DNA from 2 places in the Heyndrickxia faecalis genome. Region 2 is predicted to be linked to the other one. Evidence: predicted binding sites of a transcription regulator. Region 2 holds the regulator's gene; the other holds the start of a gene.

What was found. The regulator LexA, encoded in region 2, represses DNA repair genes until DNA is damaged. The targets are predictions, from matches to a motif close to CGAACATATGTTCG.
Region 1: a site for LexA is predicted at 10,863-10,876, ahead of ABR335_RS08310 (DNA polymerase IV). Genes of this name have one in related genera too.

The regions. Positions count from the first base shown of each region.
Region 1 is NZ_CP158453.1:1,723,550-1,738,926, reverse strand. Features, by position in the region: gene ABR335_RS08370 (Fur family transcriptional regulator) at 1-52, opposite strand, end outside; gene spoIIM (stage II sporulation protein M) at 162-806, opposite strand; gene ABR335_RS08360 (endonuclease Q family protein) at 900-2,075, opposite strand; gene ABR335_RS08355 (NUDIX hydrolase) at 2,072-2,596, opposite strand; gene mciZ (Z-ring formation inhibitor MciZ) at 2,710-2,841, shown strand; gene ABR335_RS08345 (aldo/keto reductase) at 2,911-3,822, shown strand; gene ABR335_RS08340 (YqkE family protein) at 4,028-4,276, opposite strand; gene ABR335_RS08335 (5-bromo-4-chloroindolyl phosphate hydrolysis family protein) at 4,606-5,256, shown strand; gene ABR335_RS08330 (toxic anion resistance protein) at 5,253-6,461, shown strand; gene ABR335_RS08325 (alpha/beta hydrolase) at 6,660-7,580, shown strand; gene ABR335_RS08320 (LysM peptidoglycan-binding domain-containing protein) at 7,655-9,064, shown strand; gene ABR335_RS08315 (YolD-like family protein) at 9,215-9,556, opposite strand; gene ABR335_RS08310 (DNA polymerase IV) at 9,553-10,788, opposite strand; gene ABR335_RS08305 (SDR family NAD(P)-dependent oxidoreductase) at 10,940-11,737, opposite strand; gene proC (pyrroline-5-carboxylate reductase) at 12,238-13,065, shown strand; gene rnz (ribonuclease Z) at 13,107-14,024, opposite strand; gene zwf (glucose-6-phosphate dehydrogenase) at 14,294-15,377, shown strand, end outside.
Region 2 is NZ_CP158453.1:1,883,788-1,899,164, reverse strand. Features, by position in the region: gene ABR335_RS09260 (hypothetical protein) at 6-473, opposite strand; gene ABR335_RS09255 (cold-shock protein) at 635-835, opposite strand; gene ABR335_RS09250 (hypothetical protein) at 1,144-1,389, opposite strand; gene ABR335_RS09245 (S66 peptidase family protein) at 1,597-2,511, opposite strand; gene dacB (D-alanyl-D-alanine carboxypeptidase/D-alanyl-D-alanine endopeptidase) at 2,508-3,995, opposite strand; gene ABR335_RS09235 (lysophospholipid acyltransferase family protein) at 4,186-4,770, shown strand; gene ABR335_RS09230 (DUF2621 domain-containing protein) at 5,002-5,454, shown strand; gene ABR335_RS09225 (CcdC family protein) at 5,494-5,973, opposite strand; gene ABR335_RS09220 (response regulator) at 6,115-6,474, opposite strand; gene ABR335_RS09215 (cytochrome c biogenesis CcdA family protein) at 6,521-7,228, opposite strand; gene ABR335_RS09210 (YneF family protein) at 7,429-7,647, opposite strand; gene sirA (sporulation inhibitor of replication protein SirA) at 7,715-8,152, opposite strand; gene tkt (transketolase) at 8,439-10,445, opposite strand; gene ABR335_RS09195 (DUF896 domain-containing protein) at 10,564-10,797, opposite strand; gene ABR335_RS09190 (YneB family resolvase-like protein) at 10,888-11,541, opposite strand; gene yneA (cell division suppressor protein YneA) at 11,538-11,876, opposite strand; gene lexA (transcriptional repressor LexA) at 12,083-12,703, shown strand; gene ABR335_RS09175 (hypothetical protein) at 13,153-13,869, shown strand; gene ABR335_RS09170 (GH25 family lysozyme) at 13,970-15,256, opposite strand; gene ABR335_RS09165 (TIGR04086 family membrane protein) at 15,272-15,377, opposite strand, start outside.

The DNA of each region.
Region 1 (15,377 bases), 160 kb from region 2:
AGCTGGCCGAATGCAATTGCTTCTTAATTCTATCAATACGAGCTTCTTCCATGATTCCTCCCCCTTGCCGCTGTCTCTGATATTATAGCAGATTAAGGGGAATAGTCAAAATGAAATGATTATAAACAGTTAAAAACAACATTTATTATTTAAGAATGATTTTAATGGATCATCTTCATCACGGCCTGCATCAGCTGCGGAGAAAGATAAGCCTCGATGCAGGCGGCCGCGAGAGATGCGATGAAAACAGCGAGAAGCGCCGTGCAATACCTTAAAAACAATTGAAAAAAAGCAAAGTGGGCAGCCTGTTTCATAAAAATTTTCCGGATCAGGTTCAAGGAAAACATGACAGCCATCACCGAGGTGAAAATAAACAAAGGAATGATCAGCAAATTTTGCGGAAGAACGGTTACAAACGAAAGCAAAAAACCGCCCCATTTCATCTGGTTGACAAGAAAACCGATCGAAAACCCGACGACAAGCCCCTTTAAAAATAAGAGAACAAGAATGAGCGGCAGGCCGATGATCGAAATACCGAGCAGCCAGATGAGGCCGAGAAATTTCAAATTGTGCAGGAAACTTGAACGGAACAGGTCCTCAGGCGCGGCGAGTTTGCCGGTTGAGACTTGTCCGAAAAATTGCTTTAAGTAAAAAAACAAGTCTTCTTTCTGTGCGATCGACAGGCTGTTGACGATGACGGCGCCAAAAATGACGCCCATCAGGAACAACGCGATGACAAATGCATAAATAGAGGAGTTTTCCCGGATATGGCGGCTGACAGGATTTTGCAGGGCAATTTGCTTCATGAGCGGTGTCCCCTCCTTCAAAAGATTGGCACTTGCTATTAATCTATGAAAGGACATAGCCGCTTATGAAAAAAGTCCAAAACCGGAGCGAAACTATTCCGGCTTTGGATTTTTTACCTTGCCATATTTTCCGCCCCCGCCGGCCTCAAACGCCAATCCCCCGGAACGCTGTTTCAAGATCAGTTCCGAAAGCGGCGGTTTTACAACGCTTTTCAGGGCGGATTCGGGCGCCCGGTGCAAAATATTCATCTCCGTCCCGAAATGGTCCAGCAGCTTGCCCATCGTTTTCGGGCCGAGCCCCGGCAAAAAATCAAGCGGCACCTGGTGGATGTAGGGTGGCCGGGCAGGATGCGTTTTTGCGTCTGTCAGCTCTTCTATTCTTTCCGAGACACCTTTTGTTTTCAGGCGCGACCCGCAATGCGGGCATGGGCCGTTTGAAACAGGGTTCCGGCATTTGGCGCAAGTCGTTGTATAATATTTCCCAAGTTTCGGGTTTAAGCCGTAATTGGCGGCAATCCGGTTTTCCCCTTCGCCGCGCAAAGCTTTTAACAGCCCTGTAAACCCCGGCGTTTCCAGCATCAATTTTTGGTATTCCCTTGCCATTTTGCCGAGGGAATGGGCGTCTGAATTGGTCACGAACGGATAGCGGTGCAGCTCACTGATGTTATCAGCCATGGTGGTATCAGAACTTAATCCCAATTCCACAGCATCTATCAGATCCGGGTCCAGCACTTCTGTTAGCGACCGTTCCACACCTTTTCCATAAAGGCTCTTAAAGGGGGTAAATACATGGGCGGGAATAAACAGCCCGGAGAGTTCTTTCGTTTTTTCCTGCACTTTCCGGGCCTCTGCGCGGACCCGCTGTGTGCTTAAATGTGGATTGGACACGCGCCCGCCATACCATGCGGAAAACTTGCCGAGTGTGTCCATATCCGGAAAATAGCTGAGCAGATGGACCGGCCCACGGCAGTTTTCATCATACACTTCCATTTCAATCCCGGGAATCAGCGTGACTTCCCCCTGGTAGAGGAGGCCGCCTTCATCAAGCTGCACCAGTTCACCGGCTGCAAGAAGCGCCTTCATCTCTTCCCTGACTTCCGGGACATGGCAGTCGATCACCCCGACGAGATCGAGCCCTTTCGGCTGTTTGGCCGCCTTTAATATATTTTCAAGCGTCAGGCTTTTTGCCCCCGTAATTTTGACGGGCCGCCCCGTTTTTGTGCGCCCGATGTGGATGTGTAAATCTGCAAAGTACGGATTGACACTCATTTTCGCGCCTCTTCAAGCATCCAGTGCTGGAGGGCAACCAATGTTTTGGCGTCGCATATTTTCCCCGACCGGATCATTTCCCTGACTTCATCCATGCCCAGTTCCAAAATATCGACAAATTCATCATCATCGCCCGCTTTTGGATTGGAAAGTTTTTCAAGGCCGGTTCCGGCATAAAGATGGATATATTCATCCGCAAAGCCCGGTGAAGTATAAAAAGCGGTTACCGGTTCTAATTTCGCGCAGGCATAACCGGTTTCTTCCTCCAGTTCGCGTTTTGCCGCTTCAAGCGGGTCTTCCCCCGGCTCGAGCTTTCCCGCCGGAATTTCAATGAGCGCGCGTTCAGCCGCTTTCCGGTATTGTTCCACCATCACCACTTTATGCTCATTTGTAACCGCAAGCACACAGACGGCGCCGGGGTGCTTGATGACCTCGCGTTTCGACGTTTTTCCGTCCGGCAGTTCAACCTCCAAGACTTGCACGTGCAAAATTTTGCCGTTGAAAATTTCTTCCGTCTTCAATGTTTTCTCTTCGTATTTATTTTTGCATGTTACCCGGCTCCTTTTGTTCTTCACCTGAAACTAACACATATATTTTACCATAAAAAACAGACTGTTCCGGGAGGGAAAGCTTGATGATCATCATCGTCCATCCGAAAGGCATCCTCATGAAGGGAAAAGCATGGGAAATTCGCGACCGGCTGAAAACATACTGTAAAAAATACGAAACGGTCGCCGAATGGGTTGCAAAAACAACTTCCTCATAAGGGGGCTGTCTCCATATTTGTATTTTTTCCTGCCCCTTCTATACAATAAAAAAAAGGAGGCAGAAAAACATGGAAAAAAACCGGTTGGGAAATTCAGATTTATATGTTTCAAAGCTCGGGCTCGGCTGCATGTCGCTCGGTACGGATCCGAAAAAAGCACGGGTCGTCATTGAAGCCGCACTTGAAGCAGGCATTAACTATTTTGACACGGCCGATCTTTATGACCACGGAGTGAATGAAAAACTGGTCGGCGAAGCGCTCAAACATGTGCGCGGCGAAGTGATCATTGCCACAAAAGCCGGAAACCGCTGGAATGAAGACGGCAAAACGTGGCGCTGGGATGCTTCCAAAGCTTACATAAAAGAAGCGGCAAAACAAAGCCTGAAACGACTCGGCACGGACTATATCGATTTGTACCAGCTGCACGGCGGCACGATCGAAGACCCGATAGACGAAACGATCGAAGCGTTTGAGGAATTAAAGGCAGAAGGCATCATCCGCGCTTACGGCATTTCTTCCATCCGCCCGAACGTGATCCGCGAATATGTGAAAAAGTCATCCATTGCAAGCGTCATGATGCAGTACAGCCTGCTTGACCGGCGGCCGGAAGAGACCATCACGACGCTTTTAGGCGAAAACGGCATCAGCATTGTCGCAAGAGGCCCGGTCGCAAAAGGGATTTTAAGCGGGCTGCCGGAAAAGATTCCAGCAGACGGTTATCTTGATACCGGTTATGAAGAAATTGTCGCCCTTCTTGAGAAAATCAAAAATACGCTTTTAACCGGCGGGCGGACGATGCTTGAACTTGCACTTCAATATGATCTCGCCTGCCCTCCAGTTGCCGCCGTGGTTGCCGGCGCCAGTTCCCCGGACCAGGTGCGCGCCAATGCAAAAGCCGTAAACGCTGCGCCACTTACACCGGAGGAGCACCGGCTTCTGCGCGAGCTCACCAAACAAAACCGATACGAAGCGCATCGGTAATCTGTTTTCAGCAAAGAATGCACCGCGTTCTTTGCTTTTTTGTTTATTTTTTCACCTTGTTCCAACAGCCCTTTCCCGGTTATGCCGGAAACCATCCCGTTTTCCCCCGTGCAAAGGAAGGATTTAAACGGCAAATGGAAATCAGGGCGTAATCAATCGTACAGGCAGTTGTGTCAAGGCGACTGCCTGTGCCATTGCCATCTTTTTAGCCTTTATATCGTTTCCAGTCCAAATCGGATTCTTCCAGCAGTTCCGCAAACGATTTGTTCCGCTCGCGCTGCTTCCGTTCTTCTCTTTTTCGTTCTTCTTCCGCCCTCTTTTTTTCTACTTCCACTGCCGCAAGTTCCTGCTTTGCCTGTTTCAATTTTTCGAGCACATCTTTTTGCAGCGCATCCTTCAGCTGCACTTTCTCATCCTGTTTTCCTTTTTGTTGTGCCTGTCTCTTTTTTGCCATTTGCTGCCGTTTGCAAAAAGCCCGCATGCCTCGAGTGCAGCCGGGGGCATCTTACAAACGGCCTTCACCGCCCTTCTTCTATCATCTTTTTTCATTATAATATATTTACCAATGCTTCATCATCCATCAGGCGGTCCGTTCATGGGCAACCCGGCTCCCAGACTGAAAAATATTTTCCGGAAGCTGCTTTCTCTCTTTAAATCCATGCGCGATCTCTGGTATAGTAGCGTTAAAGAAGAAATTTGCAAGGTTTTTGAATCTTTTCAGGGCTGCTTTTCGTATAAGACGTATGGCCGAATCAACCAAGATCGTGATCAGGGGTGTCGATTATGAAATTTTTTATGGGTACGGTGATTCGCACCGTAATAACCATTTCTAGCGTTATCCTTCTCTTTCTCGTCATTTATTTTTCATCCGGCCATTTGTTCTGGCTGTCGCTTTTGCTTTCGCTTGTCGGCGGCTTTCTGATCAACCGGCTTGTGAAGTGGCAAATGTTGCGGAGTTTTCTGAAAGCGCAGCAGCTAACGCGGAAAGATTATCAATATATCCGGAAAAACCTGAAAGAAGCGGACGAAAAAATCAGGCGATTGCAAAAAACCTTTTTATCCGTTCGTTCCATTAGCACGTTCAAACTTTTTTACGATATGAATAAAGTAATCAGGAAAATACAGGCACTGGTCAAAAGAGAGCCGAAACGTTTCTATCAGGCTGAATCTTTTTATTTTTACCATTTGGATTCCATGACGGAGCTTGCGGAAAAATATGCCCTCCTGCAATCCCAGCCTGTAAAAAACAAAGAAATGGCCGTGCAAATCCGGGAAACGGAAGAAACGTTAAAACAATTGGGACGCGAAACAGAGAAAGATCTGTACCATATGCTGTCAACGGATATGGATGAGCTCGATTACGAACTGGCATACGCCAGGCACACCATCGAACGCAAATCCCCTTCCCGGCATGAAAGGAGTGCAAAAAAATGAACGCAGACAAAGAACTTTGGCAGGAACCAACAGGCGGCGGGCTGGATGATCTGCTTGCCGATCCGTTCGGCACGCATGACGCCATGCTGCCGGAAGAAGGGCAGAAAATAGAGCCTGCCGCCGGAGCAAAACCGTCCCGCCTTGTGGACATGCTGCCGGAGGAAAACCGGCAAAAAGCATACGAACTCGCAAAGCAAATTGACCCTTCAAACCACCAGTCCGTCATTTTATATGGCACGCAGGCGCAGTCGAAGCTGCTGAATTTCTCGCATGCCATGCTTGACCAGGTCCAGAAAAAAGATATCGGGGAAATCGGCGATATTTTAAATGATTTGATGAAAAAACTTGAGCAGGTGAATCCCGAAGAACTTGTCCCAGAAAAGAAAAACTTCTTTTCCCGCATGTTCGGCAAAATTTCCAATTCGGTGCAGGAACTGCTTTCAAAATACCAGAAAACAAGCGCGCAGATCGATCGCATCAGCGTGAAGCTCGATCTCTCGAAAAAGACGTTGCTGAAAGATATCCAGCTGCTCGAACAGCTGTATGAAAAAAACAAAGATTATTTCCATGCGCTTAATATTTATATTGCAGCCGGCGAGCTTAAGCTTGAGGAACTGAACACAAAAACGATTCCTGAAATGAGGAAAAAAGCGGAAGCAACCGGCGACCAGATGGCCTTCCAGGAAGTCAACGACATGATCCAGTTTGCCGACCGGCTTGAAAAACGGCTGCACGACTTAAAATTAAGCCGGCAAATCACGATCCAAAGCGCGCCGCAAATCCGACTGATTCAAAACACAAATCAGACGCTGGCTGAAAAAATCCAGTCCTCTATTATGACGGCGATCCCGCTATGGAAAAACCAGATCGCGATTGCCCTGACGCTCATCCGCCAGCGCCATGCGGTCGAAGCGCAAAAACAAGTGTCCAAAACGACCAATGAACTTCTGTTGCGCAATGCCGAAATGCTGAAATCGAACACGATCGAAACGGCGCAGGAAAATGAGCGCGGCCTTGTCGACATTGAAACGTTGAAAAAAACGCAGGAAAGCCTGATTTCAACGCTCGAAGAAACGCTGCGCATCCAGCAGGAAGGAAGAGCCCGGCGGTTCCAGGCCGAACAGGAACTGGCGACGATGGAAAACGAACTGAAACAAAAACTAATGAACTTGAAAGGACCGGGGCCGGATGCCGGGGCGTCCTGACCAAAACGGGCAAAACGGCAACAGACCGGGCCGGCGGACGGAAAGCCTGCTGCCGCTTTCAAACAAAGATCCATCCGGAAAAGCGGCAGGAGCCTGAAAATAAAACCGGCGCAACCGGAAACTTGCGCCGGTTTTTTCTTTCCGCTTATTAAAGCGCATCCGGCATCCTTTTTTACTTCAACATGCGGAGGGATTTTGATGAAAAAATGGTTTTCCCTGCCCGCCACGGCGGCGCTTGCTGCAGGCGGGCTCGGCTTTTACATGTCAGAGCGGGTGATGCATATCCGAAAAAAAGACGACAGCCTCGTCATAAGCCGAGAAGTGGCCGCGAAAAGGCTGGATCTTAAAGCGTACGAATCATTGCCGAAAGAGGAAGTTTTGATTCCGTCCCCATTCGGTTACAAGCTCAAATCGGTTTTTGTGAAACCGTTCCCCGAGTCGAAAAAATGGATGATTTTTTGCCATGGCGTGACGGAAAACAAAATGAATTCCGTTAAATATATGAACCTGTTCCTGAAGCGGGGCTTTAACGCTGTCCTCTACGACCACCGCCGCCACGGGGAATCCGGCGGCAGTACAACGAGCTACGGATACTATGAAAAGCATGACTTAAAAGCGGTGGCAGATGAACTTCTCAGGCGCGAAGGGGACGGCATCTTTTTCGGGATTCACGGCGAATCAATGGGCGCCGCCACGCTCCTGCTGTATGCCGGCGAGCTTTGCGGCCGCGCCGATTTTTACATCGCCGACTGCCCGTTTTCCTCGTTCCGGGCGCAATTGATCCGGGAATTTACGCGGGAAACGCGGCTGCCCGGAAAATGGTTTTTTCCGCTTGCCGATTTTTTTGTCCGCATCCGCGACGGCTACTCGCTCCGCCGTGTGTCGCCGATTGATGTAGTCGGCCGGATCAAACAGCCGGTCCTCTTTATCCACAGCGCCAAGGACGACTACATTCTGCCCGGGATGACCAAAGCGCTTTATGAAAAGAAAAAAGGGCCGAAGCAGCTGTTTATTGCCGAAAACGGCGCCCACGCCCAGTCGCTCAACTTAAACCGCGAACAGTATGAACAGGTGATTGATGAATTTCTTGAAAAAATGGCGGCGTCCCGTAAGCTTTAATGCCATTTTTTGCGAACGTCCGCCCATGTTGCTGAATATGGTATAGGAGCCTATCAAAACAGGGAGTGTCCATGATGGAAATCTATACCGTACAGCAAGGCGATACCCTTTGGCGGATTGCAAACCGCCTCGATGCCGATCTTGCCCAGCTTTTTTTGGCAAACGGGCTGACTGCATCATCCCCGCTCGTTCCCGGCCAGGCGCTTGCCATTCCCGACCGATTCTTTCAGTACATCGTCCAGGAAGGGGACCAGCTCGGCACAATCGCCGCACGCCTCGGCGTTTTGGCACAAGCGCTTATAAACGCCAACCAACTCCGCAATCCCGCCTCGCTTTTTCCGGGGCAGGTGCTTTTTATCCCCTACCGAAACCATACGGTAAAACAGGGTGAAACTCTGTACGGCATTGCCCGTACTTACGGGGCGGACATGGGGGCCATTATGCAGGCGAACCGGCTTCCCGGCACGGCTCTTTCCGCCGGCCAGGTGCTGCGTATACCCGCACCCCGCCGCCCTGTGAAAGAAGTCAATGCCTATACAACCGGGTTCGGCGCTGCGGGCACCGCTGAAGTTTACCAGCTTGGGCCTTATTTTACGTACTTGTCCCCTTTCCGTCATACGTTCCGTGAAGATGGCAGCCTGACGCCGCTCAACGACCGCTCCGTCCTTCAGGCAGCGGAAGCAAACGGCGTCCTTCCGCTTTTAATCCTGGCCAATTTCACCTCGGAAGGATTTAGCTCCGATCTGGCTGCCCGGCTGCTTCGCAATGAAGCATTGCAGGAAACTTTGATCAGCAATCTTCTCGTCACGATAAGGCAAAAAGGGTACCGGGGAGTCAATTTTGATTTTGAATATGTGTATCCGGAAGACCGCGACCGTTATACGGCGTTTCTCAGGCGCGTCGCCCGCCGGTTCCGCCCGGAAGGACTGCTCGTCTCGACTGCGCTTGCGCCGAAAATTTCCGGCACGCAGCCGGGCCTGCTTTACGAAGCCCACGATTACGGCGCACACGGGGCCATCGTTGATTTTGTCATTTTGATGACGTATGAATGGGGATGGGCCGGCGGCAGGCCGCGAGCCATCGCCCCGATTCCTGAAGTGAGGCGTGTCCTTGATTATGCCGTTACTGTCATTCCGCGGAATAAAATTATGATGGGGGCGCCGCTTTACGGGCGTGACTGGAGAATCCCGTGGCGCGCAGGCACAACGGCGCGCACGATCAGCCCGCATGAAGCCCTTTCCTTGGCGGCACGGTACGGGGCTGACATCCGCTACCACCCGACCGACCAGGCGCCTTATTTCCGTTACACCGATGCATCAGGCCAGCAGCATGAAGTCTGGTTTGAAGATGCGCGCAGCATGCGGGCAAAAATCAATTTGCTAAACGAATACGGGCTGCGTGGAATCAGCTACTGGGTGCTCGGCAACCCGTTTCCCGAAAACTGGGTCGTACAGCAGGCACTCATTCAGGCAAGAAAACGGTAATCCGCAACAAAGCGTACGGATGCCCTAAGATTGATTTCATAAATGCTGCTTCTTGCTGCAACAGGATGCGTCCAAACCGCCGGTGCTGCATTTTTCTGCATCGCCCGCACGAAAATCCATCCGGCAGGCTTTTTCAGGCTTGCCGGTTTTTCATGCCCAGTCCACTTCTGTCACCGCGGAAAGTTTGATCGATATCCGCTCCCCTGTCTCCCCTGCCAGCTCCAGCTTTTTTTCGAGCGACCGGAATTTTGTAATGGTACCGGTGGCGGTAAAGAAATTTCCCGCTTCAAAGAAACGGACCGTAACCGGCACGCGCAGCCGGCAGGCAGATATGAGCATATGGTTCATCTCTTCAAGCTGCTGCTCATCGAGTTCGGGCTTTGCCTGTTTTTCCTGTTCTTTCTGCCATTTTAAAAGTGCCTGCTTATGCTCGGGCAAAAACATGCGTGACCCTTCCCAAAGTTTGTTACCGCGCTGCAGGTATCCGCTCATTTGTAATGCCCTCCTATCTTTTTGGCACGTTCAAGCGCCTGGCCGGCATCAAGCAGCGACACGGCGCGGATGACGGCGTCGGAACCGTATTTCTGCTTGATGCGGTCGACCGCATACCCAATCTTTCTTTCCCCTTCCCTGTTTTCAAACAGATCAAGCTGCCGGATATCATCCCGCGACAGGCGCGACAGCCCGACGCTGATACGGCGGACCGGATTTCCGTCCCAAAACGAAAGAAACAGCCGGCACGCCGCCCGGTAAACGTCCATTGTCCCGTTTGTCGGCGCCAGAAGCGTCATCTGGCGGTGAAAGCCGGACGGATGGGCATAATCCGCCCCCTGGCAGCCGACCGAAACACAAGCGCCCATGACGCCTGAAGTACGCGCCCGGAAACAGACTTCCTCGCAAAGTTCAAGAAGGGCAACTTTGATTTCATGCTCAAAATCGGCGTAGTCGCGCGGCAGCGTCATCGCATGCCCGATCGCTTTCTGTCCGACGTGCGATTCTTTCGAGACGGGCGACTCATCAATGCCGTTTGCCGTCTCCCACAGTACCTGGCCGCCAATCCCCCACCGTTTTTTTAAAACAGAAAGTGGAAAGCAGGCAAGCGCACCGATTGTATAAATGCCGAGCCGCTTCAGATGCTGCTCCATCCGGCTGCCGACACCGAACATCCTGCCAACCGGCAAAGGCCATAAATGCGTTTTGAGATGATGGTGATCCAGTTCAAAAATGCCGGTTTTGTTTTTCTTCGCAAAATGGTCGCACGCCATTTTGGCCAGCACTTTGTTCGGCCCGATCCCGCAGCGGGCATACACGCCGGTTTCTTCCATGATGTCCCGCTGGATTTGCGCGGCGATCTCGCGCGGCTCCCCGAACAGCCGCCTGCTACCCGTTACATCCATGAACTGCTCGTCAACGGAATACGGTTCAACCATGTCCGTATAGCGGGCAAGAATCGAAGAAATCTGCACCGATACATCGAGATAGCGCTGCATGCGCGGCCGGACGATGACGGCATCCGGGCAGAGCTGCTGCGCTTCCCACAGGCGGAGCGCATTCTTCACGCCGCGCTTTTTCGCGAGCGGGCAGGCAGCGAGCACCACCCCGGACCGGCGCGCCGGATCCCCCGATACGATCACGGGTTTATCCCTGTACGCCGGATGATCGGCTTTTTCCACACTTGCATAAAAAGACTGCATATCGACGAGAAAAATCACACGCTGGCTCATCTTTCAACCCCTCTTACCTTAGAAACTAAGCAACCAACACGAACTATAGTTCTTATTCTATTCCTCATTATAAACGAATATACGTTCTTTCGCCAATTGTTTTTTTAGGCAGAGGGGCTATATTTTTCCAAAACGCGCATCACACCGGCTGCTATTTTTTAAAGAAAGCCTGCCGTCCGAGCCTTTCCACAAGCCCGGGGAAAAGCGCATGGATGGTGGCAGATGCATTCATCCATTTTGGCGCATTGATTTCACGCCGATTTACAAGCATCGTATCCGTTATTTTTTCTGCAAGTTTTTCGGGATCCAGCATCCATTTTTCAATATTTTTCCGGTAGGTGCCGGACCGGTCGGCGATGTCGAAAAAACCGGTTGCAACCGGGCCGGGATGAACGGCTGTCACATAGACACCGAACCGCGCCATTTCCATGCGGAGGCTGTCCGTAAAGCCGCGCACTGCAAATTTGCTGGCCGCATAGACGCTTGATTTCGGGGTCGCCATTTTGGCCGCCTGGGAAGCGATATTGATAATATGGCCGGCACGGTTTTTTTGCATATGCGGGACGACCGCTTTGGTGCAGGCGATGAGCCCGATGACATTGACATCAAACATCCCCCTGACATCCTCGATGCGGATATCCTGCACTTCATCAAAAACGCCGAAACCGGCATTGTTCACGAGCACATCAATCTGGCCACAGCGGTTGTAAATCGATTCAAAAACAGCAGGAATTTTGCCGTGCTCCGCTACATCGCAGCGAACGGTCAGACACGAAACCGGGTAAGCTGCTTCGATCTCCGCCTTGATTTTTTCAAGCTTGTCGAGGCTTCTGGCGAGCAGAACAAGGTTAGCCTCGTTTTTGGCGGCGGCAAAGGCGATTTTTTCCCCGAGGCCGCCGGAAGCGCCGGTAATCACGATCGTTTTCTTCCGGATCCGTTTATTTGCCATGTTTCCATCTTCTCCCTCTATCTTGAAAATTTTCATTCCTCCACTGGTGCCATTTGCCGCGGCATGGATGCCTATGCTGAAAAATGGTGCCGGCCGATTTTCATGCTTCCTCCCGTGCCGCGTTCATTGCAGCATGCACGCCTAGTACCATTTTAAAATGGCCGGGCACGGATTTTTTTATCTGAAAATTCACGGAATCGTTCTTGACAACTCCCCGATTTTTCTTCATAATAAGTAATACCATTTTGATAAGCGATCGGCTGTGACCAGGACCAGTAAGCCGGGCATGATGCAAGAGAGCGGGGTTCTCAGGCTGGAAAACTCCGCCATCCGCTGCCCGGCCGAACCTGCCTGTGAGCTGTTTGGCAAAACCAAACCGGATGAAAACCGTTAACCAAATGAGATGCAGGATCGATTCCTGCAATAAAGGTGGTACCGCGGAACATGCCCTTTCGTCCTTTACGGATGAAGGGGTTTTTTGCTTGAAGGGAGGCATTTGCATGAAAATATCATTTATTGGCGCCGGGTCCATGGCTGAAGCGATGATCAGCGGCATGCTTGAAAAAAGAATCGTAAAAGCCGGGGACATCCGCGCCCATAACCGCACGAACAAGAAAAGGCTCCGCACGTTGGAACAGAAATACGGCATCCAGACTGCAAAAGGCCTTAAGCAGCTTTTTGAAGGCCCCGACGTGGTCATCCTGGCCGTAAAACCGAAAGACGCCCCGGATGTGCTCGAATCGGTCCGTCCGCTCATATCTCCGGACACCCTGCTCGTTTCGGTAGCGGCCGGCATCACCATTCCGTTTATCGAAAACAAGATTGGCCAGCATATTCCCGTTGCGCGCGCAATGCCGAACACATCGGCGAAAGTCGGGCTGTCGGCAACCGGCATTGCCTTTAACGCCGCTGCGACAAAACAGCACCGGCACCGGGCGTTTGCCATATTTTCGGCTGTCGGCATAACTACGGCCGTAAAAGAAGAACAGCTCGATGCTGTAACAGGGCTTTCGGGAAGCGGACCGGCGTATATTTATTATATCGCCGAAGCGCTCCAGCAGTCAGCTGCAGAAATCGGGCTCGACGCACAAACGGCAAAACAATTTATCCTCCAGACGATCATCGGCGCAGCAGAAATGCTGAAAACTTCAGCCGAACCGCCGGAAGCGCTCCGGAAAGCTGTCACAAGCCCGAACGGCACCACAGAAGCCGCGATCCGCGTCCTTGACGAACGCGAGGTCAAACAAGCTTTCATTGACTGTGTAAAAGCAGCTGCAAAGCGGGCAAATGAGTTATCGAACGCAGGGAAAGAACCCGCAAGAGAATAACCGGCAATAAAAAAAGCGGCAGGCAAGCCGCTTTTTTTGCTTTACAAAACAGGCACTTCCATCAAATCATGGACAAGCAGACTGTCCGGGAATAAAGCTTGCGCTTCCTGCTCAAGCGCCGGCCAGTCTTCTTTTCCGTACCTGGCACTAATATGGGTAAGAAGCAGCCGTTTTGCCCCCGCCTGCTTTGCTGTTTGCGCCGCGTCCGCCGTTGTCGAATGAAAATAATCATGCGCCATTTGCCCGCTCTCCTTGTTAAACGTTGCTTCGTGAACGAGAAGATCGGCATTGGCTGCGAGCCGGATTTCCGCCTCATTCGGCCTTGTATCGCCAAGGATGGCAATGATCTTCCCCTTTTTCGCCGGGCCGAGATAATCTTTTCCGCTGATCACGCGGCCGTCTTCCAATGTTACCGTCCGGCCTTCTTTCAGCAGCCGGTAAACCGGGCCCGGGCGGATCCCTTCTTTTTTCAATCGATCCGCATCCAGCGCGCCCGGTTTGTCTTTTTCGGTAATCCGGTAGCCGAAGCTTTCGATCCCGTGGTCAAGCCGCAGCGCACAAACCGTAAAGCGGTCGTCTTCAAATACCGTCCCCTCTTCAATTTCGATGATCTCCAAAGGATATTTCAGACGGGTTTCGCTCACTTTCAGGGAAACCTCCACAAACGCTTTTATGCCTTTCGGGCCGTAAACGGTAAGCGGGCCATCCCCGCCCTGGAACGACCGGCTCCCAAGAAAGCCGGGAAGCCCGAAAATATGGTCACCGTGCAAGTGGGTGATAAAAATTTTTTCAACTTTGCGCGGTTTGATCGTAGTGTGCAAAATCTGGTGCTGTGTCGCTTCCCCACAGTCAAAAAGCCAGATGGCATTTCGTTCTTCCAGCAATTTGAGCGCAATGGACATGACGTTTCTTGCTTTGGCAGGCACACCCGCGCCGGTTCCCAAAAATAAAATTTCCAAATGATGTTCCCCCCTTTCCTGCCGGATCCCAGCTGCACATATAGAACTATCTTATCATAATTTTACGGAAAGGAAACTATTGCATATCATTTGCGTATTTGCCCGTGAAAGTCTAGAATATAGTGACAATGAAATGGGGCCGGAAAGCGGAAAAAAATGATTTTTCCCTGCTTTTGAAATGAAATGGCTGCAACAAGGCAAACTATAACCGTATCATGAGACAGGCCGGCCTTAAATCGTGATTTTTTGAACAAAGAGAGGTAAGAAAGATGCAGACAACTGAGACACCGAAATCGTTATTTATGCTTTTTGGCGCAACAGGTGATCTGGCGAAGCGTAAGCTGTTTCCTTCCCTGTACAATTTGTACCGGAAAGGCAGGCTGTCAGAGCATTTCGCTGTGATCGGCACGGCAAGAAGGGAATGGACGGACGAAATCTTCCGTGCGCATATAAAAGATTCCGTTCTGAGCGCGAGAGAACATGCGGAACAGCTTGAAGCGTTTGCCGCTCATTTTTACTATCAGCCGCATGATGTGACAGACAGCAACTCGTACATACAGTTGAAGCAATTGGCGGATGAACTGGATGAAAAGTACCAGCTGGAAGGCAACCGTATCTTCTATTTGGCGATGGCCCCGGAATATTTCGGGACGATTTCGGACCATCTGAAAAGTGACGGGCTTACCGCTACAAACGGGTTTAAACGGCTTGTCATCGAAAAACCTTTCGGACACAGCCTCGAATCAGCGAAACAGCTGAACAACCAGATCCGGAAATCTTTTTCAGAAGACCAGATTTACCGAATCGACCATTATTTAGGTAAAGCGATGGTACAAAATATCGAAGTCATCCGGTTTGCCAACGCCCTGTTCGAACCGCTTTGGAACAATCGTTATATTTCCAACATCCAGATTACATCGAGCGAGATGCTTGGCGTGGAAGAACGGGCGCGGTATTACGAAGCGAGCGGGGCGCTCAGGGATATGGTGCAAAACCATATGCTGCAAATGGTGGCGCTCCTTGCAATGGAACCGCCGATCAGCCTGACAACAAACGAAATCCGGAGCGAAAAAGTGCGGGTGCTGCGTGCCTTGCGCACCATTGAAGGAAAAGATGTGCCTGCATACTTCGTGCGCGGCCAGTACGGTCCGGGCGAAATTGGCGGCAAGAAAGTCCAGGGTTACCGGGAAGAGCTGAATGTAGCGCCGGATTCCCGGACCGAAACGTTTGTCGCCGGGAAACTAATGATTGATAATTTCAGATGGGCGGGCGTACCGTTTTACATCCGCACCGGCAAACGGATGGCGGCGAAATCGACGAAAATTGTCGTGCAGTTTAAAGATATCCCGATGA
Region 2 (15,377 bases):
ATTTCTTAATATGCACCCGCCATCACCGGTTGGCGGTAGGCAGATAGCGACTCATCCATGATTTTTTGAAAAAGCGGCTCAAGATGTGCGGGGATCAGCTGGCCGGCAAAATCCCACGCATTTTGCTCAATCGTAAGTGCCAGTGCTTGCTTTTCCGGTAAATGCCCGGACTCTTCAAAGGCGGCGGACAATAGAGGCAGATTTTCATCCATCGCATGGCCGATTTCATGTGCAAGCACAATCGTGGCGTAAGGCAAAAACCATTCGCAGCTTCCAAACAATAGCTCGCACTGCCGCCGGATTGTCTCTATATACAGCGTAATCGTATCGGTGTGCGGATGGTATTTGCCGCCAACAAGGCGCCCGCCGGGGAACTGTTTCTTTATTTTCAAATGGGCGGTGCACCCGGCGTTTTTTAGTAATTCTGTTGCCATTTCTCTGATTTGCAAAATTCCCCTGTCTCCTTTATCCATATTGGCATTGCTCTTATCATATATTATGAAAGATCGCGATTGCAATATGTATCTATTTTTTATCCGAAGCGGCCGGATTAAAAGGATATTTTTTTTCCTAGCAAAGGGACGTGTGAACCTGATTCCCAAGGCAAAAAAAACAGGCCATAAAGGCCTGTTTTTTATAATTTCGAAACGTTTGCAGCTTGTGGTCCGCGGTTGCCTTCTTCAATATCAAAAGATACGGATTGGCCTTCTTCCAAAGTTTTAAAACCTTCGCCCTGAATCGCTGAGAAGTGAACAAATACATCGCTGCCGCCTTCACGTTCGATAAATCCGTAGCCTTTTTCCGAATTAAACCATTTTACTTTACCTTGTTCCATTTTGTTTCCTCCTAATGTGTTTGAACACAAAATTACTATCCTTGCTCAAGTGATTTCAGGGGGTCAGTTTTAAAACTTTTTCCTTCCTTACCATACCGAACAAAAATAATTCTTTATTATAATAGCAGATTATAAATGTGGTGTCAAGACGAATTGATTATTTTTTTCTTTATTTTTTTCTCCACTAATGCCGTGATTTTTTCGGATGAAAACCTTTCATGGCTGCCGAATCCATCCGCCTGGAAAAATGCTGCTGCAAAAATGGGAAAAAGATGCCTGCACGCAGGCATCTTTTTCGGTAAAGCGTTTTATTTTTCTTCCCTGTACCCGTGGCCCGGAAAATTCCCGTATCCGCTGTGGCCGTAATGCCCGGAATGGTAATGATGATGGTGGCCGTGCGGGTAACCATAACCATGTGAGTGGCCGTACGAGTGGCCGTACGAATGCCCGTACGGATAACCGCCGTAACCACCGTATCCTCCATAATGGTGGTGGTGCCCATACGGCATATAATGGCCCGGATAGCCGCCATAATACTGCCTGGATTCTGCCAAATTTGTCACTCCTTTATCCATTGCTGCTTTTACAATATGGCAGTTGGAAGCGCATCGTTTGTGCATCCGCCTGCAAGCGGGAAAACAGGCGCCAATTTAAACGGCCGGATGTGCGTCTGCATTGTAAACCCCTTGCTAGGCCAGCCTGCTTCCGGACATACCGTACGGGCAATAAGTATGCGGTTATGATGAGAACGATATGCAAGCTTATTCAGCGACAATGGTTTCGCAAAAATGCAGGCGTTGGCCTACCGTATCCAGTGTGACCGGGATGCCGAGCGGAAGCGCCAGATTCGGGGTACCGTGCCCGGACTGTATGCCGGCAAGCACCGGCTTACCGCTCCCGTAAAAAAACTTTTTCAGGACATCCTGTGCCGTAAACCCATCCGCGTATGCTTCCGGCTCACAGTCCGTCCATTGCCCGAGCACAAACCCGGAGGCGTCATCCAGTTTTCCGGAAAGCTGAAGCTGGGTCAGCATCCGGTCGATCGCATATGGCTCTTCATGCACTTCTTCAAGAAAAAGAATTTTTCCGCTTGTATCGATTTCAAACGGCGTTCCCATCAGTGCGCAGATTAATGACAGATTCCCGCCTGTAAGCGGCGCTGTCATGACCCCTTCACCCCACGCTTCCCCCGTGTAACTGCCGGTAGGAACACCGGTTGACGCCAGCTTGAGCAATGATTGTACCGAAAGCGCATCGTCTGTGATAAATTCGACAGCCGCCATCGGGCCATGGATCGTGGCGAGGCCGCATTTTTGCTGGAAAACGATGTGTAGTGCTGTAATATCGCTGTAACCGATAAATAATTTCGGATTCTCCCGGATCCATTCAACGTCGAGATACGGTAAAATTTGCGGTGTCCCGTACCCGCCGCGCAAACAAAGAATTGCCCGCACGTCATCGTCTGCAAACATCGCATGCAGATCGGCTGCCCGTTCAAGCGGCGTACCGGCCATATACCCACCGTATACTTTCTCCGCATTTTCTCCCACTTTTACCCGGAAACCGAGCCGCCGCAATTTCGCAACAGCAGTTTGAAGCCTTTCGATTGAGACCGGGCTTGCAGGCGCGACCAGCCCGATCGTATCTCCCGCCTGTAATCGTTTCCCTTTTCTCATCCTTCTCCCCCCTGGTTGATGAATTGCAGTACAATTTGCTCTTCCGCTTGATGTACTGCTTCTTCATCCAGTACATTATTGATCAAAATGGAAAAAATCAGCTTTTCCCCGGATGTTGCCTGCATATAGCCGGAAAGTGTGCTGACGCCTGTAATCGACCCAGTTTTGGCAAACACCTGTCCTCGAGCAGCCGTCCCCTTAAACCGGTTTCTGAGGGTTCCGCCTTCCAACCTGTTTTCAGCCCCCGCAACAGGCAGCGCATCGAAAAAGCACGGAAACCAGTCTTTTTCCTGTATCCGGTATAAAAGCGCCGTCAAATCATTTGCCCGGACCAAATCGGCGTGAGATATGCCCGAACCATCACGGAGCATCATCTGGTCAGGGTCCATGCCAAAGTTACCTGCAACGCTGCGAATGACTTCAAGCCCTTTTTCCCAGCTTCCTTCCCCTTTTTCCGTTTTCCCCATTTCTTTTACAAGCATTTCGGCGATGGTATTATTGCTGAATTTTAAAAACGGCACCATGATGCTTGATAAAGGCGGCGATTGCGAAAAGAGAACCGGAACTGCTGCATCCTTCACCCTGCCCGTTTTGATTGTGCCTTGAACGGTGATCCCGTTTTCCTCTAACGTTTTTTTGAAAACAGACAGCACCCATTTCGCCGGGTCCCAGACCGCTTTCCATTGCCGGACTGCGGCGGAATCGGCTGTAATCGTCCCGCTTGCCGTAAACATATTCCCGCCATGTGCCCGGCTGATGACGATATCGTCCTCCTGCTGCTCACCGTCTCGCACGGTTCGGACATGGTTGACCAGTTTAACCATCCCGCTTTCCGGAACCATTTTGATTCGCGCTTTCATGCCGGGTTTTTTTGCCGGAACAACTTCAAAAATGGCCGTCCCTGCATCATAATCCCGGTTAGGCGATAAAGTTAAAGCCGAAATTTGTGCGCCGTAATATTCCTGTTCATCGCTCCATGGCAAGTCAAGTGAATACCGGGTATCATCATAGCGCGAATCATCCCCGACCAGGTCCCCCTGAATACGCCGGATTCCCTGCTTCTTTAATTCAGCCGCCCAGTCCGCTAAATCGGATTTCAATAAAGCAGGATCTCCTCCCCCTTGTATGTATATATCACCGTAAAGCGTACCGTTTTGGATCGCGCCTGTCCGGTACACGCCCGTTTTAAAACGGGTATTTTTCCCGAGCGTTTCAAGCGCGGCGGCTGCGGTCAGCAGTTTCATATTGGATGCAGGGCGCAGCAGCGTATTGCCATTTTGTTCGTAGAGCAGTTTCCCGCTATCAGCCGAACGGACGCTGATCGCAACGATCCCGCCTTTTAAAGGGGCGGCCTCAAGAATACCGGCAATCTTTGCGTCTGTTTCTTTTTTCCCGCAGCCTTCCCTGTCCCCTGCTGCATAAGGCCCAGTTCCCTGAATAAATAGAAATGCCATCGTCCATATCACGACCCATCTTTTATGCAATCCGTTTCCCTCCGTATGAAATTCTGCCTTGCTTTATCATATTCCTTCTTTATTTTAATCTTTCCGTAAACGCTGTTTTGGCTGCTATCTTCTTTTTTCCAATGATTCATTTCGCGTTTTTAAATATTTTTTTCCAAATTAGTAGAACAAGCATGCCTGTATAGTATAAAATGCTTGTGGGGGTGTAATCATGTACCGGTTTGGCTATTATGTTGTTGCCGGCATTTTTTGGCTGCTTGGCGGCAAAATCAAAAAAGAAAACAAAGAGAAAATCCCTGCGGCTCCGTTTGTGGTCGTTTGTACCCACCAAACATGGCTGGATATTATTTACCTGGCGATTGCCATCTGGCCTGTCCAAATTCATTATATGGCGAAACAGGAACTTTTCTCTAAAAAATGGTCAAAATGGCTATTCACGAAGTTGCACGCTTTTCCCGTCAATCGTGAAAATCCGGGCCCGAGCTCGATTAAAATTCCAATGAAACTTTTAAAAGAAGGGAAGGTCGTCGGCATTTTCCCTTCCGGAACACGCAAAAGCGAACATGTTTCTTTAAAACGCGGTGCCGTGACGATTGCTTTAAAAGCAAATGTGCCGCTTGTCCCGGCCATTTACGAAGGGCCGAAAACGTTCAAAGAAGTCCTCGCGAGAAAGCCGAAACGCGTGCGCTTTGGCGACCCGATCAGGCTGGCAGACGAAAAAAAAGGAACAAAAGAAGAAATTGAAAAAACGATTGTTCTGCTGCAAGACACTTTTGAAGCGCTGAAAAAACAGTAAAAATGCTTTCTGCTTGCCCGAAGCAGATGAAAAAGCACAAAAGAAATCAAAAAAACGGCGAGGCACCGCATTCAAAGTGCCTCACCGTTTTTTTCATGGACAAATAAAGATAAAACATCCCTTTTTCTCTGTCCCCTGCCGGCCGGCGAAAGGGTTTTTCCTTTTTTAATTGAAAAAACAGTCCATCTTTTCTTATAATAAAAGCGAGTACTTGCCAGGGAGGAGAGCGTCATGCTGAGTGGATGGTTTTCTGCCTTTATTTTAATATGGATCCTCTGTCTCGTTTTTCTCTTTTCAGTTGGCGGCTATTTTATGTTCCGGAAATTTTTGAAAAGGCTTCCGAAAGAAGACGGAAAATCAATACTTGACCGGCAGGAGGAGACAATCCTTAAAACGCGGCACCTCTGGACGCCGGAGTACAGGGAACTGCTTGAAGAACTGGTAAGCCCTGTCCCGGAATTGTTCCGCGATGTGGCCAGGAAAAAGATCGCAGCAAAAATCGGGGATGTGGCGCTTTCCAAAAATACAAAAAAAATGACACTGGACAATATCATTCAGGGCTATATTCTCGCTACGCCGAAACGCGACCATAAATTCCTCCGAAAAAAATTGAAGCAGCTGAACATCGACGACAGCCGATATGAGCAATTGTTTGCGCAGGAAAAAACAAAATCGGCCCAATAAATGAAAAAACATCATTCGGCAAAAGCGAATGATGTTTTTTCAAGCACGGACCCCTTCATCCAGTTCCTGCATGAGCCGCCTGTACTGAATATACATGGCGACGCGCCACGGCAGAATCATGCCGAATGCGAGCAGAAAAAACATGCCGCTCAGCTGCCCGATTTGAATCGAAGAACTAAGCACCACCTTCATCAGCAACCGGATGAGAAGAAGCCCGATCAAAATAAACGGAAAAGCTTTCGATCGTTTTAAATATACGTTTCCGTCACGGACTTCGAAACGGGAAGTTTTAATTAAAAATATGGAAAAGAACATTCCGACCACAAATGCTTCCAATACTTCGGCAGGTGTCACACGAAAATACGGGACGACAAACATCAATGCCCCGGTACTCATAAAGACCGGCGGCAACAATATTTTTTTTGTGGAAACGGGCTTGTTCTGCCCTTTTAAACGGACAAAAATGACCAAAGACCCCATCAAAATCGCAACAATGAACGAGATGATAATGCCTTCCATGTCTTAACCCTCTTTAGTAACAGATTTTTAACAAAAGAAATGTAGATACGATAAATATATGTTTCCTATGGTAATATTCAACCATAAAAGCGGGGTTGATGTCCAGCCGGAATGCCTGCCTCCCTTTTTTTGTGGCGCCTGTCAGTTCAAAACGCGTTCAACCGCTTCTAAAACACGCGTTTCATCAAAAGGCTTGACGATAAAATCCTTTGCGCCGGATTCAATTGCTTCGACGACCAGTTTTTGCTGGCCAAGCGCGGAGCAAATAATAATTTTTGCGTCCGGGAATTCGCGCACGATCTTTTTTACCGCTTCAATGCCGGTCATCTCCGGCATAGTAATGTCCATCGTCACAACATCCGGCCTGACTTCACGGTATAATTCAATCGCCCGCTGCCCGTTCTCCGCTTCGCCTACAACGGTATGGCCGCCGTTTTCCAGCATTTTCGCCAAAGTCATCCTCATAAATTTTGCATCATCCACAATTAACACATTTGCCATCGATCGAATTTCTCCTCCTCATTGATCCGTTAAAATGCAACCCGGATTAAAATCCCTGGAATCCCCCGAACAGTGCACTCATATAACCGGAAATGACAGGCATCCAGTCAAAAAAGAGCAGGATTCCGGCGACTATCATCACAACACCGCTCCATTTTAAAAGTTTTACGCTGTATTTTTGCATCCACCCCAACCGTCCGATAAAAAAAGCAAGGACAAAAAAAGGTATGGAAAAGCCAAGTACATATGCAGCCATATAGACCGACGCAGAAGCCGGATGGGCCACTGCCATTGCCAATACCGAGGCAAGAATCGGCCCGGTGCAGGGCGTCCAGCCGGCAGCAAACACTAGCCCGACGAGAAAAGAACCCAAAAATCCCGCCGGCTGCTTTTTTATATCGATTCGGTACACCTTCATAAAGATCCCCGGATGAAAAATGCCCGCTGCAAGCAGCCCAAAAAAAATGAGCGCGACTGCACCGAGCTGCCGGATGACATCCTGGTAACGGATAAAAAAACTCCCGATCCAGGAAGCACCAAACCCCAATGCAATAAAAACAGTGGAAAATCCCGCGAGAAACCAAACGGTATGCAGGATACTTTTCCACTCCCGCATGCCGCCCCCGCTTTTTAACCGGCTGACAGAAGCGCCTGTTATATAAGAAACAAAAGCAGGATAAAGCGGCAGGCAGCAAGGAGATATAAAGCTCATGAAACCTGCCCCGAAAGACAGCCATACAGTTACATCAGCCATCGGTTCACTCCCCATCCCGGCTCATTTTCATTTTAACATAAACTGATTGAAAGAGAAAAAACATCGTGAAAAGCATAAAAATGGAACATGAAATCAAAAACCACCTTTTCTGTGCAGAAAATTGGCAGAAAAAGTGGTTTACAGAATCGTGAGAAGCTTAACAATGGTGATGGATATACCACAAAAGCCGGTCGCCCAGCTTAAGATTTCATTTGTTTGTTCATGGCATTCATCATTTGATTGATTTTCTTTTGAGACGGCTTCATACCCATTTGCATCATCATCATTCTCAGCATTTGTTCATTAATCGGCGGATTTTTCTTCAGGTAATTCATCATATATTTACGGGCGATGAAAAACCCGATTGCTGCGCCTGCCAAAAGAGCAATTAGGGCTACAAGAACGAACACCCAAATCATAATATACCTCCTTCACTCACATACAGTGTACTAAATCCATTTGAATTATACAATACTTGTTTTCTTCTCACACGAATTTTCTTTCTTTAACCGGTTTTATCCAGCCGAATCGTTTATGGTCATAATCGATTGCAAGCAAATCTCCTTTAAAGTTCCTCAGAATTTCAAAAACGGCGGTTTCTGTATCATAACTCCCGTATACGTTCAGCTGGAGCATTCTTTCTTCTATGGTCACTTCCAGCACCTGCCCCTCTTTCTTTGAAAGAAGTTGGCAAGCGCCTGTTTTCGTCATGTTGCTGGTGTCAGAAAATAACGGCTGCAAGACATGATGGACAGACAAGAGCGGAATCGGCTTTGTAATATAATGGATCTGTCTGCTGAGGACATTTTTCAAACTTCCGGAAACGTGCGCATACTGGTGAAAAAGATTAAAAAACATTCGTTCCCTGCCGTAATAATATTGTGCAAACTCCTCTTTTATCAGATAGATAGAATAGGACCGCATATGATCTCACTCCCGCAACTTTGTTACCTTCACTATAATGGACGGGCCTCAAAAAAGTTGTCGTTTGTTGTAACAAAATTTAAAAAATGAGTTTGAAACATTTGATTGCATGTACAGACAAGAAAATAAGCGTAAATACATCAACGCGCTGCCGATTATGCGGTAGCATCCAAGGGAAAAGCCATTCAGCTCAGCCCCCGCACTTTTAGTCCCCCTTTTCTTATACCCTTCCTGCATAAAAAATGAGCCTGCTTTCGCGAATACCGCAAAAGCAGGCCCGGAACGATTACATGCCCAATAATTTTTTTACACGTGCCACAACATTTTCAACGGTAAATCCGTATTTTTCCATAACGGTTTTACCGTTTCCGCTGGCGCCAAACGTATTAACCGACAAAATATCGCCTTCATCCCCGGTATACCTTTCCCAGCCGAATGGTGAAGCCATTTCAATGGCAAGGCGTTTTTTCACCTGTGCCGGCAATACGGATTCTTTGTATGCTTTGCTTTGCTGTTCAAAACGGTCCCATGACGGCATGCTGACAACAGCAGCATCAATCTTTTGTTCCGCCAATTGCTGTTGCGCGAGCACAGCCAGATGGACTTCCGACCCGCTGGCAAGAAGGAGAACGTCAGCCGTTTCTTTTTGTGCAGGGGACACGACATAGGCACCTTTTGAAACGCCTTCCAACGCTTTTTCAGACGTCCCTTTCAAGGTTGGCAGCCCTTGGCGCGTCAAAACAAGCGCTGTCGGATGGTTTTCAGATGACAGAGCAAGGCGCCAGGCAGCCGCCGTTTCATTGCCGTCCGCGGGGCGGATGACCGACAAGCCCGGCATCGCTCTTAAAGAAGGAAGCTGTTCAACCGGTTCATGTGTCGGACCGTCTTCCCCGACAGCGATACTGTCATGCGTAAAGACGTACGTTACCGGAAGGCCCATAAGAGCAGCTAGGCGGATGGCAGGACGCAAATAATCCGAGAAAACAAAGAACGTGCCGCCGTATACATGGACACCACCATGAAGCGCCATACCGTTCATGGCTGCGCCCATCGCAAATTCGCGGACACCGAACCAAATATTGCGCCCTTCATAGGCATCCGGCATATAGTCCTTGTCTTCTTTCAGCCGCGTATTGTTGGATCCGGCAAGGTCTGCAGATCCCCCGAACAAAGACGGCAAATGTTTGGAGACGGCATTTAGCACTTCCCCGCTTGCCGCACGGCTGGCAAGGGTTTTGCCTTCTTCATAGACCGGAATGTCCTTGTCCCATCCATCCGGCAGCCCGCCTTTTATCGCCTGTTTTAGTTCAGCCGCAAGCTGCGGGTATTGTTTTTCATAGGCCTCAAACAGGGACGCCCACTCCTGTTCCTTTTTCACGCCATTTTCCACAACCAATTCACGGAACCGTGCGTAAACTTCATCCGGAACATAGAAGTCTTCTTCAAATGTCCATTTATACGCTTCTTTCGTTAGTTTCAGTTCATCTTCTCCGAGCGGGGCGCCGTGGGCAGCCGATTTCCCGGATTTGTTTGGAGAACCGTAACCGATGATCGTTTTCACTTCAATGAGTGTCGGCCGACTTGTATCCGCCTTTGCTTCCTCGATCGCTTTTGCGACCTGTGCCATATCATTCCCGTCTTCAACCCGCAAATACTGCCAGCCGTATGCTTTAAACCGGTCGGCAACACTTTCGGAAAAGGCCTTATTTAAGTCGCCGTCAAGGGAAATGTCATTGGAATCGTACAATACAATGAGACGTCCCAATTTTAAGTGTCCCGCCAATGAAGCAGCTTCGGCAGATACGCCTTCCATTAAGTCGCCATCTCCGCATAAAGCATATGTATAATGGTCAATGACAGGGAAATTTTCTTTATTGTATACAGCCGCCAGATGCCGTTCTGCCATCGCCATTCCGACTGACATGGCAATCCCCTGCCCGAGCGGACCGGTCGTTGCTTCCACGCCTTCCGTATGCCCGTATTCCGGATGACCCGGGGTTTTGCTGCCATATTGCCGGAAATTTTTAATATCATCCATGCTTAATGCATAACCGGATAAATGGAGCAGGCTATAGAGCAGCATGGAACCATGCCCTGCGGATAATACGAAACGGTCCCGGTTAAACCAGTGCGGGTTTTCCGGATTATGGTTCAAATATCTTGTCCAGAGGGTGTATGCCATTGGTGCAGCCCCCATCGGAAGCCCCGGATGACCGGATTTTGCTTTTTCGATGGCGTCAATGGACAATGTTCGGATTGTTGTGACTGCCAGTTCGTCCGTTTTATCAAACATCTGTTAACATCCTTTCTTCATGGGTTACAACTCTATATTAAGGCAAGTGAAACCCATAACACAACTCTTTTACCATTTTGTATGGATTTTGTAAGAAAAAAGCAGGATGGTTTCCTTTTTAGTGCAGCTTTCTTTTTGTTTGAATTTGCTTAATTTTTTCCGGGGTAACGTCCTGGCCAGCCGGGTCAAGCACACGGACATTTTCAATCGTTTTTCTGAATGAAGAGCGGAACGCCTGCAAATACTCGCTTCGCAATTTTGACTGTTCCTTTGCTTCTTCACTTGTCAGGGCGCCGGTTTTCGCTTTTTTCGCCAATTCGTTAATCCTTGCCATTTTTTCTTTTGAAAGCATATTTTCTCTCCTTTTATCCGTAATTGATGCCATCTTACTAAAATATGGACCCGCCTGCAACGAAAGCGCACCCGTGAAACGGTTTTGATACTATTTATCATGCCCCGTTTCCTCCATATATTCCCTGTAACGCCGGTGGACGGTTGCTTTTGAAACTTGGTAGCCGAAACCGCGCATAGTCGCAGCAATTTCTTGAAAAGTCAAGCCGTTATCCCGCAGGCGGATAATTTCTTCAACCGGCACTTCCTTTCGCTCCCTGCCGTCCGGATTCCGCTTCCCTTTTAAATTTTTTTCCGGACGGTAGCCGTTTTTGACTGCACGCTCCATTCCCCTTTTAATTTTTAAGTTATGCAGCTTTCGCTGATACTCTTCAACCATGCTGACAATTTTCAGCACCATTGAATCAGATTCCGAAAGCTCCAATTCTCCGTTTTGCGCATAACAATATACTTTAATCCCTTTTTTATATAAAAAATGAAGCAATGCAATTTTTGCATTTCCTCTTCCGATCCGTGTTTCATCCTGCACCAGTACGGCGTCAATCTTTTCATTTTCAATCGTATCAAGAAGATCAAGGATGCCGGGCCTGTCCAGGTCATAGCCGCTTGCCCGGTCACAGATCACCCCGGCCACTTGAAAACCGTGGGAATCCGAAAGCTTCTCCAGCTCTTCCCGCTGCCTCGCCAAGGAAGTTTCCTGGCTTTCTTTTTCCGTGCTTACTCTGCAATATAAAACAACTTTCATTTTTTCGTCTCCCGTTGTGATTTCATCGCAAGTTCCCTATTATCATCGCTGAATTCATTTTTTTCTATTGGAATGACAATTTTTTCGCCGGCTTTGATCATGTTGCCGTCAATATCATTATGACGCTCAACCCAGCTGATAAATGCTTCCCTCGACATTTTGCCCTTTTCCGCATACTGCCCGGCGATGTTCCAAAGCGTATCGCCCTCTGTGACGCTGATTTTGATATAGTGTGGGGATGGATCCCGCAGACTTCCAATCATGAAAAATCCGAAAACAAGCGTAAGCCCTGCTAAAATCATAACATAGTTATACTTTTTCCATAATCGTGACATCTCCATCTTCCTCCCGCGAATATTCGTTCGTCCAATCACCAGTTCTATTATAAAACGAACGCCTGTTTTTCGTCAACATTTTTTCGAACTTACGTTTGTTTTATCTGCTGCAATATGATATAATAATAGCAAATAATGGCATTCCTCCCGTAAACGTCCCCATACGCAGCGCGGGTGCCAAACAAAACTGTGACGAGGTGAATAGAATGGCAAAACTATCAAAACGGCAACAGGCGATACTTGATTTCATCAAGCATGAAGTAAAAACAAAAGGTTATCCCCCTTCCGTGCGGGAAATCGGCCAGGCAGTCGGACTTGCTTCCAGTTCAACTGTCCATGGCCATCTCGCAAGGCTTGAAAGCAAGGGGTTGATCAGGCGCGACCCTACAAAGCCGAGAGCGATTGAAATTTTGGACCATGATGAAGAAATACCGGCCCAAAATGTTGTCAATGTGCCTGTTGTCGGAAAAGTAACAGCAGGCATACCGATTACAGCTGTAGAAAATATTGAAGAGTATTTTCCGCTTCCGGAACATCTTGTCCCGTCTGACGAGTCCGTCTACATGCTGGAAATTGAAGGGGACAGCATGGTGGATGCCGGGATTTTAAACGGCGATTATGTGATTGTCCGCTCCCAGCAGACGGCAAACAACGGAGATATCGTGGTCGCTATGACAGATGAAAATGAAGCGACAGTAAAAAGATTTTTCAAGGAAAAAGACTACTTCCGGCTGCAACCTGAAAACCAGACAATGGAACCGATCATATTGAAAAACGTCACCATTCTCGGCGTTGTCATCGGGCTGTACAGGCAAATGGTGCACTGATCAAAAAGAAGCAGTTTCGGCTGCTTCTTTTTTAATAGAGCATATGCGAGTTTGATGGCAAAAATGCCTGTGACACTTGAGGATTTCTGGGCTTCCAATCTATTTTCGAAGGAAAAATCGGGGCAATTAATGGGCATTTTGTTTTTCTGGGCGTTCGACGCAAAAATGCCCATTAAACAAAAACCCCTCAAAGCCTTACGCTTCAAGGGGTTTCTTGCTCAATACATTTCGATATACTGGTCGCGTTCCCATTGGTGGACTTGTGTGCGGAACATGTGTTTTACATTTTTTTACTTTCATGATTTTTGATAATGCCTATATATAAGGAAGTTTCTAGATTTCACTTTCAAAATTTATCATTACTTTTCAAATGTTTTTGGTCATTTTTTGGTCATGATTTTGGTCATGAACTTGAAAATTCAAAGAGAAAAACACGAGGAGGAAGAAGAATGAAGAAAGCAATAATCTTTGGAATTACAGGGTTGTTAACATTTGGTTTGAGTGCCTGCGGGGGAAACGCAACACAATCAAATTCAACATCTAAAGGAGAATCAAAAGCCAGGACTGAAGAAACAGAAAAAAGGCCGGTAGCTAAAACGACATCCGACATATTGGTTGCAGCTAAAAAGAACACTACTTTTGTTGATGAAAACACAGGGAAATATGAGATTACAGGAGAGTATTTAAATGGGCCCACTAATGACGGCATGTATCAGATTATTTTTGGGGAGAACAAGGATGAAGCTTTCATTCTTAATTACGCAGTAAAGCTTGCAACAAATACGGATGGTGAAAAAGGGCTTCTTTTTCTCGAAGAAGGAGATAATACCAAAAGTGGTAAATTCATTGACTATTCGGGAACAAAAATTGATATCATAACTGATACAGCTGAAGAAATCGGGGATGATATCGACCATATGACAAATGGGGAAAATGAAGCAGGAGTTACTTATGGTGGCCCGGTCATTAACAAAGGATTCATTTTTATCAAATTCGAAAACCAGGATAAAACGCCGCAAAAATTGAACATCGATTTTGAAGCCCCTGATTTATTACAGAAAAATGATAATAGGGAATTTGAAACAGTTCCTGGCGATAGCGATACCGGAACACAAAGATTAGGAAAAAACGAGCATGTAACACTTAAACTATCTAAATTAAATTAAATAAGCAGCACACAAACTTGCCCCCGCAAATGCGAGGGCTTTATCTTTGCAGCAGACTCCAGCAGACTCCAGGATGTAAAAGTAATTTACCCGTGACACCTTATTTTACACGCAGATTTTGGCCAACGTAAATCGTATATCTGCTGTCCAGGTGGTTCCACGATTTGATTTTGGCGATCATAGACCCATATTTTGCGGCCAACTCCGAAACAGTATCCCCGCTTCTTACGGTTACATATTTCGTGTTTTCGGCAGCCACGGATCCGGAAATTTTTAGCTTTTGCCCAGCATAAATTAGATTAGCGTTTTTGATGCCGTTAAGGCTTTTTAACCTGGCAACTGTGGTACCGTATTTTTTAGCAACGCCAGACAGCGTATCTCCACGCTTAACCGTGTATGTTTTAGCCGGCACCTTGCTGGATGTTGTCAGTTTGCTATTGACAATATTTGTTTTGGCCGGTTTAACACCGGATTTCAGTTTGCTCAACAATGCCAGGTTTTGGGCGGCTGTCCCAGTGTAGTTTGTAATGCCGTACTGCTTGGCCAACTTGGTGCGGGCGCTGAACGTTGCACTTTTTCCCTTGGATTTTAGATAATCGACCAGGCTTAAGGATCCGATCTTTTTAACCACACCTGTGCTTGTTGCGTTGTCGACTTTAGCAACGTTTGTGTACTTACCGGCATAGTCCTGGCTCACGTCAAAGTAGCCGGGAATGCCAGTAAACTTGTAAGTGCTTGACCACTGCCAAGCCCCTTTTTGCCCATTGTACCAGGCTGGTGTCGGCTGTCCTGTGGACGGGTAGAGAGGGTACCTGGCAAGCCAAGGTTTAGAGATTGTTAGTTTGCTTGGCTGCAGTTCAGTGTTAAAAAATGAGTGACCAGTATACAAGTCAATCTTGCTGTAGCCTAGGGACTTTATTTGTGCTACAAACGCATTTGTAATCTTTGTAAGGGTAGCTGCAGTTAGACTTGCTAATGACTTGTCCTCTACATCAACTACCACTTGGCCATCCTTATTTTTATCAAAGCCAACAAGCTTTAGCTTTTTATCAAACCATTTTGCCTCGGCCTTTGCCTGTACTGTACTTTTAAATCGGGCGTAATGATAAGCATGAACTGCCATGCCAGCCTGTTTTGCATTGGCAATATTCACGCTTGCAGCCGGATCAACATAGCTTTGCCCGTCCGAAACCTTTACGACCACCGCATTAATGCCGCCTGCTTTCATTGTTTGATAAAAACTTAAAGGCAGCCCCTGTTCTGCGTTATGATGGCTGACGTCGATAAAATCCACACTCGGCGCCGCGGCATAAGTATTCGGCGCAAAAGAAAACGCCAGCCCTGTTGCCAGGGCCAGCGCTCCGATGGTTTTGGTTAATCTATTCAATTCGATCACTCCTCCTTATTTAGATGGTGTATCAGTGGTGGCTGTATTTTTTTCTTTGGACGGTGTAGTAGCCGCATTTTGTGCCGCCAATACTTGTTCCACAATTGCTTTAATCCTTTCC